Regions from separate parts of the Streptomyces sp. NPDC005070 genome, predicted to be linked through region 1. Evidence: riboswitches for the same ligand, from Rfam matches in the RefSeq annotation. Region 1 holds a riboswitch; each other region holds the start of a gene.
What was found. A riboswitch is a leader RNA that binds a small molecule or an ion and turns the genes downstream of it on or off. The one in region 1 is predicted to bind cyclic di-AMP.
Positions count from the first base shown of each region.

Region 2: it holds a riboswitch for cyclic di-AMP, as region 1 does, so the genes downstream of both, ACWEBX_RS03715 (M23 family metallopeptidase) here and ACWEBX_RS22265 (transglycosylase family protein) in region 1, are expected to answer to the same signal.
Region 3: it holds a riboswitch for cyclic di-AMP, as region 1 does, so the genes downstream of both, ACWEBX_RS05375 (NlpC/P60 family protein) here and ACWEBX_RS22265 (transglycosylase family protein) in region 1, are expected to answer to the same signal.
Region 4: it holds a riboswitch for cyclic di-AMP, as region 1 does, so the genes downstream of both, ACWEBX_RS23965 (M23 family metallopeptidase) here and ACWEBX_RS22265 (transglycosylase family protein) in region 1, are expected to answer to the same signal.

Region 1 is NZ_JBSFZS010000065.1:30,296-33,523, reverse strand. It holds gene eno (phosphopyruvate hydratase) at 1-675, opposite strand, end outside; gene ACWEBX_RS22265 (transglycosylase family protein) at 1,016-1,717, opposite strand; cyclic di-AMP (ydaO/yuaA leader) riboswitch at 1,722-1,915, opposite strand; gene ACWEBX_RS22260 (transglycosylase family protein) at 2,099-3,037, opposite strand.
Region 2 is NZ_JBSFZS010000006.1:8,869-12,096, forward strand. It holds gene ACWEBX_RS03710 (GntR family transcriptional regulator) at 1-307, opposite strand, end outside; gene ACWEBX_RS03715 (M23 family metallopeptidase) at 503-1,270, opposite strand; cyclic di-AMP (ydaO/yuaA leader) riboswitch at 1,283-1,439, opposite strand; gene ACWEBX_RS03720 (M16 family metallopeptidase) at 1,654-3,042, opposite strand; gene ACWEBX_RS03725 (M16 family metallopeptidase) at 3,039-3,228, opposite strand, start outside.
Region 3 is NZ_JBSFZS010000009.1:58,499-61,726, forward strand. It holds gene ACWEBX_RS05375 (NlpC/P60 family protein) at 1-1,473, opposite strand, end outside; cyclic di-AMP (ydaO/yuaA leader) riboswitch at 1,481-1,652, opposite strand; gene ACWEBX_RS05380 (hypothetical protein) at 2,072-2,302, shown strand; gene ACWEBX_RS05385 (alpha/beta fold hydrolase) at 2,333-3,079, opposite strand.
Region 4 is NZ_JBSFZS010000074.1:11,667-14,894, forward strand. It holds gene ACWEBX_RS23960 (SGNH/GDSL hydrolase family protein) at 1-248, opposite strand, end outside; gene ACWEBX_RS23965 (M23 family metallopeptidase) at 521-1,423, opposite strand; cyclic di-AMP (ydaO/yuaA leader) riboswitch at 1,428-1,583, opposite strand; gene ACWEBX_RS23970 (tyrosine-protein phosphatase) at 2,238-3,035, shown strand; gene ACWEBX_RS23975 (DUF6126 family protein) at 3,064-3,180, opposite strand; gene ACWEBX_RS23980 (helix-turn-helix domain-containing protein) at 3,207-3,228, opposite strand, start outside.

The sequences.
Region 1 (3,228 bases):
GAGGATGAGGTCGAGGGCGGCGCGGTTGGACTCGAGGTTCGGGGCGAAGCCGCCCTCGTCGCCGAGGCCGGTGGACAGGCCCTTGGTCTTCAGCACCTTCTTGAGGGTGTGGTAGACCTCGGCGCCCCAGCGCAGGGCCTCGGAGAAGGACTCCGCGCCGATCGGGGCGATCATGAACTCCTGGATGTCCACGTTGGAGTCGGCGTGCGAGCCGCCGTTCAGGATGTTCATCATCGGAACGGGCAGCAGGTGCGCGTTCGGTCCGCCCAGGTAACGGAAGAGCGGCAGGTCGGACGCCTCGGAGGCGGCGTGCGCGACGGCGAGCGAGACGCCGAGGATGGCGTTGGCGCCGAGCGAGCCCTTGTTGTCGGTGGCGTCCAGGTCGAACATCGCCTGGTCGATCAGGCGCTGCTCGGTGGCGTCGTAGCCGACGAGCTCCGGGCCGATCTGCTCGATGACGGCGAGGACGGCCTTCTCGACACCCTTGCCCTGGTAGCGGTTCGGGTCACCGTCGCGAAGCTCGATGGCCTCGAACGCTCCGGTGGAGGCGCCGGACGGAACGGCGGCACGACCCGTGCTGCCGTCGTCGAGGCCGACCTCGACCTCGACCGTGGGGTTGCCTCGGGAGTCCAGGATTTCCCGGGCTACGACGACGTCGATGGACGGCACGAGCATCTCCTTATGGGATGTGACGCGGGTACGCGGGGCTCGGCAGCCCCGCGGGATGAGCCTAACCGGCTCAGGGGGATCGGCCAGCGATCGACCACCCCTTGAGCGGACTGAGCCTACATATTGTTCCTGAACGGAACAAAAAAAGGAATAAAAAACCCCGCTCCGACACGTGCGGGGGAACACGTGCCGGAGCGGGGAACCCGTGGGGACGGGGGACCTCGGCGGGTCTCCGGTGCGTGCGGAGATCCCACGAGGGGGCATTGCCTGGGGCGTCGCGGCGCGGTGCCGGAATCACGGCCGCCCTCCGCCGAAAGCGGCCGGGTCAACCGGCGTGCCGCGCTGCTCAGCGCAGGTGGAGCTGCTGGCCCGGGTAGATGAAGTCGGCGTCGGCGACGATGCCCTTGTTCAGCTTGAACAGCTTCTGCCAGCCGCCCTTGACGTGCTTCTTCTCGGCGATCGAGCTGAGGGTGTCACCCTTGACGACCTTGTACTCGCCGTCGCCCTTCTTGACCTTCTTGCCGGCCGGGGTGGTGACGGTCTTCTGTGCGGCGGGGCGCTCCGCGGAACGGGAGGCGGGCTGCTCCGTCGTACGGGTGGCCGGGGCGCTCTGCTGCGAGGCGCTCGACGAGGAGGGCGCCGACGGGGCCGCCGGGGCCGAGCCGCCGTCGTTCGGGGTGCTCGACAGGCCGGTGCCGCAGGTCGGCCAGGCGCCCTTGCCCTGAGCGGCGAGGACCTTCTCGCCGATGGCGATCTGCTGCGCCTTCGAGGCCTGGTCGGCGGTCGAGGCGTAGGCGGTGCCGCCGTACGCGGCCCAGGTGGAGGACGAGAACTGGAGGCCGCCGTAGTAGCCGTTGCCGGTGTTGATGGACCAGTTGCCGCCGGACTCGCACTGGGCGACGGTGTCCCACTCGGAGGTGGTGGCGGCGGAGGCGTTGCCGGCCGCCATCAGCGGGGCGGCGATGGCGACGCCGGTGACACCGGCGAGCGTGGCGACACGGGTGGCCTTGTTCGGGCGGCGGTGCTTGCCCTTGCCGGAGAACAGCATGGAGAGATCCCCTCACCGACGCCTGCGAGGTGAGCTGTCGGGTTCGGGCCGAATGAGTTGCCCGGCCGCATGCCCTCGGCCCTGTCTCCAGGACGTCCGGCACGCGGCTTCACCCCAAGCCGTTCCCGGGTGTCTCTCGACTCCCGGACCCGGCGCTTACCTTGGGTCCCCCGCTCCTGCCTACGGCGCATGACGCGACGACTGTTCCCGTACGGCCGTTGGCAGGATTCGGCGTTGCGACCGTCGGAGCCCGCTGTGGCGAGCGGTCACGACCGTAAGCAGTCGATTGGCGGAATTTCAAAGACGATCAGGGCTTCTGAGACCCATCTCTCACTTGCGCCAAATAGGACATTCCACGGCGAACCGTGACGCGAACTCCCCCTACTTCTGCACCGTTTCGGCCGTGTCCGCGACGCTCTGACCAGGAATGACGAGGCCGGGATCGCTGTCGGCCGCCCCCGTGTCCACCTGGGGCAGATCGCCCCATCCGCCTTCGAGGCCAAGGGCGTCGGAAATGCTCCAGAGGTTCCCGATGACCTCTGCGACGTACTCGGTGTCGGCGGCGTCGGTCTCGGAGCTCGCGGCATGACGCCCCGCGGAGCCGTCGGTCCGGCTGTCGGCCGTGCTCTCCGCCGCGTCCCCGCCGCGGTGTCGCCCGGTGCCGGAACTCGACGAGGTGGAGGGGGTCGAAGAGGCTTCCTTCTGTCCCGACTTGGGCGATTCATCACCCTTGCCGGTCGCGGCGGCCGCGCTGTCGGAGCTCTGCGAGGCGCTGGGCGTGGCGGTGCTGCCGGCCGCGTCGGAGGACTCGCTCGAACCGGACGAATCGCTCGAAGGGGACGAGCTGGGCGAAGTTGCCAGACCGGACGAAATGTACGAACCGGAGTCGTTGCCGGTGCTCGACGAGTCGCCGGCCACGCCCGTGTCGACGCTGACCCCGGCGGAGCTCTTGCTGAGACCCGAGAGCGGCCCGCACGTCGGCCAGGCCGCGAGGCCCGTGTCGGCGAGCACCTTCTCGGCGACGGCTATCTGCTGCGAGCGGCTGGCCTGGTCGGCCGTCGGGGCGTACTCGAGGCCGCCGTGCGCCTCCCAGTTGTCCTGGTCGAGCTGGAGGCCGCCGTAGTACCCGTTTCCTTCGTTGGCGCTCCACGCGCCACCGCTCTCGCACTGTGCCACCCGGTCCCAGGTGGTCCCGTCGGCCGCGTTCGCGCTCGCCGCGGCGAGCAACGGGATGACGATCGCCGATCCCGTCACCCCTGCGGCGACGATGAGAGCCGGGGCCTGGCGAGGGCGACGGTGACGGCCGTTCCCGGAGAGCATGCGAGAGCCTTTCGAGCGACAGCGGGGAGCACAGCGACTCCTGCTAAGTGAGTGGCGCAGGTGCCGCGTTGATGGGTGAAGGTAGTCGCACTCGAACGCTGGTTACAAGTCGGTGCAGTACTGATCACGCGAAGATCACAAAGTTGACGGAGTGTCATCTTCCGGTGGCCGCGGGGGCGTCCTTCCGGTAT
Region 2 (3,228 bases), on a different contig from region 1:
CCTTCAGGTGGGCCTCCGTGCGCCGCTGCGCGGCCCGAGCGGCCCCCAGCGGTTCCAGCAGCATGCGCATCTCCAGGAGGTCCGCGGCCTCCAGCTCGCTGGGCTCCGCGACGCAGGCGCCCGCGTGCCGGCGGGTGACCACGAAGCCCTCCGCCTCCAGCGTGCGCAGCGCCTCGCGCACGGGGACGCGCGAGACGCCGTAGCGGCGTGCGAGCAGTTCCTCGGTGAGCCGGCCGCCGCGCTCGTAGACACCCGCGACGATGTCGTCACGGATCGCCGTGCACACCGAGTGTGCCGGAATACGCATGACCGACCTCCGCTTTAATCCCCGTGAAACGCCGTCGATTGACGCTTGTTCAGTGACTCTATTGCAGGAAGCCTGAATTTCCGATGGCGGGCCTGAATCCATGGATATTTTTTGGACAGACGGCGTCCGGAAACGACGATGCCCCGACTCGGTGAGCCGGGGCATCAAAAGCGGTGGGAAGCCGCGAAGCGGTCGTCAGACGTTGACGCCGTGCGAGCGCAGGTAGGCGACCGGGTCGATGTCCGAGCCGTACTCCGCGGTCGTACGCGCCTCGAAGTGGAGGTGCGGTCCCGTGGTGTTGCCGGTGTCCCCGGAGAGGCCGATCTGCTGCCCCGGAGTGACGGCCTGCCCCACGGACACCCCGATGGACGACAGGTGGCCGAACATGGTGTACGTGCCGTCGTGCATCTTGACCACGACTTGATTGCCGTAGGCGCCGCCCCAGCCGGCCGTGACGACCGTGCCGGATCCGACGGCGTGGACCGAGGTGCCGGAGGAGGCGTGGAAGTCGACGCCGGTGTGGCTGCCGGAGGACCAGAGGGCGCTGCTGGCCTGGTAGCCGGTGGAGACGTACGAACCGGTGATCGGCATGACGAACGTGTTCAGGCGCTTGCGCTCGGCCTCGCGGGCGGCGCGCTCCTTGGCCTCGCGGAGCTTCGAGGCCTGCTCGGCGGCCTGCTTGCGGGCGGTCTGCTCGGCCTGCTTGCGCGCTGCGGCTTCGTCGGCGGCGCGCTGCTGCGCGAAGGCCTGGGCGTCGATCTGGTCGGCGACCGTGTCGTTGAGGGTGACGGCCTGGGTGAGCCCGGTCTGCTCGACGGAGGCTTCCGCGGCGAACGCGGGGGCGGCCAGGGTTCCGATCACGCCGGTGGTGGTGAGCGCCGCGACCCCGACGGCGGTCGTGGTGGTGCTGTGCACCCGGCTGCTCGTACGACGATGCTTGCCGGTGCCACAGGTGAACGCCATGTAGGGGCTGGTCCTTTCCTTCCCTCTCGCCTACCGGGTTAGCTGACGGGTTCGGAGCAGGAAGGTCTCCTACGGGCTCCCTCCGAAGAGGGCGTCCGATTCACCCCAGGGACTGCGTGGGTCCCCGGCTCCCCTGACTCACGTCACGGGGACTCGGCGATGACTGTCCGGTGCCGCGGGCGCGGCGCACTGCGTGACGAACAGCCGCACCGACGCTAAACGCGGTGTCTTTCGAACAACAAACGGATCACGATTTTTGTAACGCATCCCACAGGGCAGAAGGGCAACCGCCGTACGAATACGGACATCTTGGGACCGATGTCCGGAAAGGGAAGGGCCCTGACGGCTCTTCAGCCGTCAGGGCCCTCTTCCGTCGCACGGTTCTACTCGGCTGCCACCACGGTGACTTCACCGATTTCGAGGGCCCTCATCGGGTCCGCGATCTGTGCCGCGTCGCCGACCAGGACGGTCACCAGACGGTCCGTCGGGAAGGCGCTCACGGCCGCCGCGGTGGCCTCCACGGTGCCGGTGGCCGCCAGTTGCCGGTAGAGCGTCGCCTGGTAGTCGTCCGGCAGGTGCTGCTCGACCTGGTCCGCGAGCGTGCTCGCGACGGCCGCCGCCGTCTCGAACTTGAGGGGCGCGACACCCACCAGGTTCTGCACGGCGACATCGCGCTCGGTGTCGGTCAGGCCTTCGGCCGCGAGGGTGCGCAGCACCTTCCACAGGTCGTCGAGCGCCGGGCCGGTGTTGGGAGTGTCCACAGAACCGCTGATGGCGAGCATCGCGGCGCCCGTGCCGTCCGGCGCGGAGCGGAGGACCTGCCCGAACGCCCGTACGCCGTAGGTGTAGCCCTTCTCCTCGCGCAGGACGCGGTCCAGGCGCGAGGTGAGGGTGCCGCCGAGGCAGTAGGTGCCGAGGACCTGGGCGGGCCACACGCGGTCGTGCCGGTCGGCACCGACACGGCCGATGAGGAGCTGCGTCTGGACGGCTCCGGGGCGGTCGACGATGATCACGCGGCCGGTGTCGTCGGCGCTCACCGGCGGCACCAGACGCGGTTCGGCGGAGGAGCCGGTCCAGGAGCCGAGCGTGTCGGCGAGCAGTTCGTCGAGATCGACATCGGTCAGGTCACCGACGACGACCGCGGTGGCCGTGGCGGGGCGTACGTGCTTCTCGTAGAAGGCGCGAACGCCCGACGCGTCGATGTTCTGGACCGTCTCCTCGGTGCCCTGGCGGGGGCGCGACATGCGCGCGCTCGCCGGGAACAGTTCCTTGGAGAGCTCCTTGGCGGCACGACGGGCGGGGTTGGCCGTCTCGTGCGGGATCTCGTCCAGCCGGTTGGTCACCAGCCGCTCGACCTCGCTGTCCGCGAACGCGGGGGCCCGCAGGGCGTCGGCGAGCAGGCCGAGGGCCTTGGCCAGGCGCGAGACGGGCACTTCGAGGGACAGGCGTACGCCGGGGTGGTCGGCGTGCGCGTCGAGCGTGGCGCCGCAACGCTCCAGTTCGGCGGCGAAGTCCTCGGCAGAGTGCTTGTCGGTGCCCTCGGAGAAGGCGCGCGCCATGATCGTGGCGATGCCGTCCAGGCCCGCCGGCTCGGCGTCCAGCGGCGCGGCGAGGATCACCTCGACGGCGACGACCTGCTGACCGGGGCGGTGGCAGCGCAGCACGGTCAGACCGTTGTCCAGGGTGCCGCGCTCGGGGGCGGGGAACGCCCACGGCTTCGGCTGTCCTGCCTGGGGCTGTGGGTGGAAGTCCATGGTGGCGAGCTCGGTCACTTCGCCGCCTCCTCGTCGGTCTCGTCGGCGGAGCCGGCCGCGTCGGCGGCTTCGGCTGTGGTCGGTTCGTAGACGAGCACCGCGCGGTTGTCGGGGCGCAGACGGGCCTTGGCGGCCTCCTGGACCTCCTCCGCCGTGACGTCGAGGACGCGCTGTACGGCGGTCAGAGCGAGCTGCGGGTCGCCG
Region 3 (3,228 bases), on a different contig from region 1:
GTCGATGTCGAACCCCGGGTTCGCGCCGGCGGCCCCGGGAGCGGCGGGCCACGCCTGCTGGTTCCCGGTCGGCCGCAACGACTGCCGCCAGGCGTCGCCGGCCGGCGGGGGCGCCGGCTGGTTCTCGGGGGGCATCGGGGCCGACTGATAAGCGGCCGGACGCGGCGCGGCCTCGTACGCGGGCGGCTGCGGCAACGGCTCGCTCATCGGGGCCGGCGGATAGGCGGCCGCGCGCGGCGCGGCCTCGTACGCCGGAGGCTGGGGAACCGGCTCGCTCATCGGGGGCATCGGGGCCGGCTGGTACCCGCTGGGACGCGTCGGCTTCTCGTACGCGAGGGGCAGGAGCACCGACGTGTACTCGGGGGCCGGTGCGGGCGCTTCGTACCCGCGGGGCAGGATGACCGCCTGGGGCTGGGCGGCCGGGGGCGCCGACTCGTACACCTGGGGCATGGAGCCCGTGTCGAAGACCCCGGGCGCCGCCTCGTACGGGGTCGGCTGGGGCGCCGCCTGGTACGCGGGCGCCTGAGCGACCGACGGGAAGGTGCCCGTCTGAGCGGCGGACGGGAACGCGGCGGTCTGCGGAGCCGCCGGAAACGCGGTGGGCTGAGCGACCGACGGGAAGGTACCGGTCTGGCCGACCGACGGGAACGAGCCCGTCTGCCCGACCGTCGGGAACGAACCGGTCTGCCCGACCGTCGGGAACGAACCCGTCTGACCGACCATCGGGAACGAACCGGTCTGACCGACCGACGGGAACGAACCGGTCTGCGGGGCCGCCGGGCGGTACTCGATGGCCGGCACCTGTGCCACGGGCATGCCCTGCCGTGCCATGTGGCGCGCCATCAGCTCCCGCGCGACGGCGAACTTGCGCCGGGCGCTCTGCTTCTTGACGTGCGGCGAGGACTGCTGCGACGCCGCGGCCGGAGCGGCCCCCGCGCGGAGCCCCGCACGGACCGCCATCTCGGATCCCGGTGCCGCCTGTGCGCCGACCGGGGGCGCGGCCGCCGGACCGGCGGTCAGCTCCAACGCGGGGCGCGCGCCCGGCTCCGAAGCCGGACCTGCGGTCAGCTCTCGCATCGGGGCAGCCGTCAACTCGGCGACCGGCCGCACGATCTGTTCCAGCTCGTAGATCGTCGGAAGGTCCGACGAGGACCCCCTGGGCGCCTTCGCGGCCTCCTTCGGACGAGCACCTCCGCTGCCACGCTCCTGCTGCCTGTCCACCGGGAGTGCGGCCGGAGCCGAGGGTCCGAACCGGGAGCGCGCCCCGTCGAACCACTGCCGCATCAGGTCCTCCTGGGCGGCGTCGGAAACCCCGCTCCCCTGACTGGCGCCCCGTCGGCCCGGCCTGCGGCTGGAGTTCGCCAGGGCGCGGGTCCCGTTGAAGTTTCCGGTGGCGAGCTCCGCCTGGTCGTAGAGGGACGAGAGTCGTCGGGCGACTTCTTCGCCGCTGGGCGGGGTGCGTTCCGGCGCCATGGAGTGGTGCTCCTTCCGTCGTCCGCCTACCGGGTTAGCTGTCGGGTTCGGGCGGACGATTCCGGAAGGTATGCCCTACGGTCCCTGCCCCGAAAGGCAGTTGGCCGATTCACCCCAGGTTCGGTGGGTCCCCGGCTCCCGCTGCCACGAGGACAGGCAGGACTCGGCGGAGGCCGCACCGCCCGGCGAACTTCGCCGGAGGGAGTCGGGCGGCCTGGTCGCCAACTTAGCGATGGTGTGCACCCGATGTGAAGATCCACGTCCCAGATGTCCGATACATTTTCGTGACCTTCATCGCACCATCCCGCAGCGCGACCGTGAGGACACGGGCCGTACGCGAAAAGGTGGCTGAGCACGGCCGTTGGGACGATCGAGGCCGGCGCCCGGTCCCGAGCCGCGGGTCACACGTCGAGCCAACTCGAATGTGTCGAAAGTGTGCACGCAACGGGCGTTCCCTGGCACGTCGCTCGACATCGACGGCACCCTTCCGTCACACCTTGACCGGTTCTGGCCGAGCTGGCCGGATCACCGCTGCGACCATCTGCCGGCCGTACCGTCGAAGCACGTCAGACCACGAGAGCGAGTCGAGGATCCCCACGTGCACGAAGCGCCGATCTATGCCCAACTGATCTCCGAACGCGGTGACATACCGACGCTCGTGCGAAGCGAAGCACGTCGGCTGCAACGCGACTTCGAGTGGATCCTGAGCTGGGATCCGTCGACGGGCGCCCCGCTTCCCTCGTCCGCCGCACGGCCGGCGTCCGGTAGGCGCCGCGCCTTCTCCCCCACCCCCGACCCCGACGACCGGCTCGACACACCGGGCTCCTGACGGCCGCGGCCCCAGGACGTCCCGCACGCCCTACAGAACGCCGGGCTCTCCGCCCGGCCGTTCGGCGGGGAGCGGGTCGAGGCCACCGCCGATCCTGGTCACCAGTTCGGCGACCGTCGTACTCGTGGCCCGATGCCAGGTCCGCGCGCGGCGCAGCATCGCGTGGTCCCCGCCCTCGACCCGCACGGCGCTCGCGGAGGAACCCGCCTCCGCGGCCCGACGGACGAGGGCGAACGACTCCACGGGGTCGGTGACCCGGTCCCGGTCCCCGTGCAGCACGATCACGCGTTTGTCCCGGAGGTGGGCCACCGGCTCACCCTCGGGGCACCAAGGCGCCAGTGCCACCACGGCCCGGACCTGTGGGGCGGCCGCGGCCCGCAGCGCGGCGCGCCCGCCCATCGAGTGGCCCACGAGCACGACCGGCACCTCCCCCACCAGAGCGGCGAGTTCGTCCAGTGCCAGCAGAACGTCGGCGACGGGGTCGGCGTCCACGCCGTTCCATCCCCGGTGGCGGTAGCGCACCTGACCGACGAACGTGTCCTCGTCCGGCAGGGCCCGTGTCACGGAGCGCACGAACGGCCGCATCCGGGCACGTGCCAGGTTCCACGGCCGCAACGGGGCCTTGCTGTCGGCGGTGCCGCCATGAAGGACGAGTACGGCCGCACGCGCCGGTTCCCCGTCCGGACGAGGAACGCGGCGGGGCCGCAGCGCCACGGAGGCGCCGGTCTCCCCGGACCGGGACACATCGTCGGCGGACATCCGCACAGAACCTCGCATGACACCCCTCCACCTACCGGCGCTTAGTCCACGCCTCGCACTGGACCGTGAGGAGGGATCGTCTCACCGGGCACGGACCCGCCCCAATCTCACTCCGTAGGTCACTCCGTGGGCTTGGGCCGCGCGCGGTACCCATTGCGCCATTCCTG
Region 4 (3,228 bases), on a different contig from region 1:
TTGCCGCCGGCGCAGAACGAGACCAGGTCCGGAGCGAGTTCCTTCGCCCTCTGGAGCTGGGACTCGACGATCTGGTCGAGCAGTTTGCCGCGCACGGCGAGATTGGTGTAGTCGAAATCGCCTTCGGGCCTGCGGTCCGCGAGAAGTACCGCGAACCGGTCGGCCCAGCCGACGAAGGCTCCATCGGGCCCAGGGTCGCCGACGCCCTCGGTGAAGCTGTCCCCCACCGCCACGTACGACCCGATCACTGATCTGTTGTCACTCTTCGAATCGTCTGCCACATCAAGCATGATTCACCTTTTGATGTGAGCTACGCGACCGTAGGGAGGGGTTGACGGGCGGTGAGATAAGCCACTCGCCAAGCATTGGTCAACTCTGGAATAAGGCCCGCGTCAAGGATGTTGAGGCAGCGATCGCCCCGAGGTCGCGTCACGGGAACACCGAAGGCCGGACCCAGGGGATCATGGGGTCCGGCCTTCGGAGATCTTCCTGACCGTCAGGAGCAGGAGGAGGAGGGGCGTCAGCCCACGGCGACACCGTGCGAGCGCAGGTACGCGACCGGGTCGATGTCGGAGCCGTAGTCCGGCGTGGTGCGGATCTCGAAGTGCAGGTGCGGTCCGGTCACGTTGCCGGTCGCGCCGGAGAGGCCTATCTGCTGCCCCTCGGTCACGGTCTGCCCGGCCGAGACGGACAGCGACGACATGTGGGCGTACTGGGAGTACTTGCCGTCGGCGTGCTGGATGACGACCTGGTTGCCGTAGGCGCCGCCCCAGCCCGCGGAGACGACGGTGCCCGCCGCGATGGACTTGAGCGTGGTGCCGGTCGGGACCACGAAGTCCACGCCCGTGTGGTAGCCGCTGGACCACATGCTGCCCGCCACCTTGTAACCGGTGCCGATGCTGCTGCTGTCGACCGGCAGGGTGTAGCCGGAGGAGCTGTTGGTGGAAGCCGTGGCGGACGGGGCCGTGTCGGCGGCCGGGGTCGCCTGCGCGGACTTCGCCGCGGTGGCCGTCCGCGTGGCCGACTGCGTCGCCGAGTGGGCGGCGGAGGCGGCCTTCTTGCCGAGCGACAGCTTCAGACCGGGGTGGATCAGCGACGGGTCGCTGCCGATCGCGGAGCGGTTGTCCGCGTAGATCTTCTTCCAGCCGCCGCCGACGTTCTGCTCGTCGGCGATCTTCGAGAGGTAGTCGCCGCGCTTCACCGCGTACGTCTTGACCGTGGCGGACTTGGCGGACTTCTCGGCGGGGGCGGCGGTCGCGGCCTTCTCGACATGCTGCGCGACAGGGGTGGCCGGGGTCGCGGCCTGGGCGCCCGTGGCTCCCATCAGGGGCAGCGCGAGTGCGGCGCCACCGGTTCCGGCCACGGCTATCGAGCGGGTGAAACGGAGGGACTTGGGACGGCGGTGCTTACCCTTCGCGGGCATGACGAATTCCTCTCCGGCGCCTGCGGGGTGAGCTGTCGGGTGCGGGCTGGAGATGCCCGGCCGCTGCTGTGCGGCTGTACCCCTAGCCTGTTCCGGAGACCGGACCAGGCACGGAACCTGTGGGTCCCCCGCTCCTGCCGTGTACGGGTGAGTGTGCGGATTCCGGGCGGCGGCAGGATTGGGCGTCCGTCCGGATTGAGGCAGAACGTAAGCGAGATGAGAGCGCGTCGACAACTATGGGCGGTTTCTGTGCGCTCGTCTTTCTTGATCCATGCGGAAATCGCCGTCACCCTCCGTGGAGTGACGATCTTCCGGACCTCTCAACCCACCCGTAAAACCTCGCGGGTTGAGAAATGAGGACGGCAACGCATCGTCACGAATATGACGCTCCTCACGCGACTCGCCCCAGGGCGCCCTATTCCAGGGCCAGTTGTAACGAAGGCGCTTATTCGGACAGAACGGTCAGATGCGACGTCGACGGATATCCAGTACATCCGGACCTCTATGCGAGGCGGCGCACAAAACGGCACACTCGCAATGCCGCATTTCACCTCAATTGCCCCGCGAGTCCCGCGCGGCGCGAAGGACGTGACCGACCCGACGGCCGGCCCCGCACGCGCATCGAACTGGCGTTCGATCCAGCGACTGTGGAGCGCCGCTTCCAGGGCTTTCAGTACGGGAGAAGGCCGCCTGTGGACAACTCATTGCCCGAGGAACCTATGTCGTATCGTCGACAGCGCAAGCCGGTACAACTGCCGACGAGCGGCGCCGAGTCCAGCCCGGTGACGCCGGCGGCCGAATGGGAGGAGCCCCCGTGACGCAGCAGGTCCCGTCGACCGAGCCCGAGCTCGGCGGAGTGCGGAACTTCCGCGACGTGGGCGGACTGCCCGCCGCGGACGGCCGGCGCGTGCGCTACGGGCGGCTGTTCCGCAGCGGCCACCTCGCGCACGCCACGGAGGAGGACGCCGCGTTCCTCGCCTCCCTGGGTCTCCACACGATCTTCGACTTCCGCAACGCCGCGGACCAGAAGCTGGAGGGCCCGGACGTCGAGCTGCCGGGCGTACTGAACGTGAACCTCCCGCTGAGCGACCCGGCGGACGGCAGCGAGTTCTGGAAGATGGTCCGCGACGGCGACATCGACCAGCTTCGCGGGCTCCTCGGCGACGGCAAGGCCGCGAACCGGATGATCAACTCGTACCGCACCATCATCAGCGAGCGCACGGCCGAGCACGCCCAGGTGCTGCACGCCCTGGCCGACGACAGCGTGCCCGCGCTGATGCACTGCGCGGCGGGCAAGGACCGCGCCGGGCTGTCCATCGCTGTCACCCTGCTGGCCCTCGGCGTCGAGCGCGAGGCGATCGTGACCGACTACCTGGAGTCGAACGCCGCGCACCGCCGTTACAAGGTCCACCGCAACGGCTCCTCGGCCGGCGCCTACTCCCCCGAGGTCATGGAACTGCTCAGCCCGCTGTTCGACGCGCGCGCCGAGTACCTGACAGCCGCCTTCGAGACGATCGAGGAGAAGTGGGGCAGCGTCGAGGCCTATCTGGAACAGGGGCTGGGGCTCACGCCGGAGCTCCGGGAGCGCCTGCGCGCGCGGCTCCTGGACTGAGCCGGAGCCGCCCTCCCCGGCCGGGGCCCTACTGGTTCTGCGCGCCCAGCGTGAAGAGCAGGTAGATGAAGGCCGCGAACAGGTGGCCGACGGCGACGTAGATGATCAGCCGCACCCAGAGGGCGCGCGGGAACTTGTCCTCCATGGACCGGCGGGGTTCTGTGGGTTCGGTCATGATGTCTCTCCCGGGGTG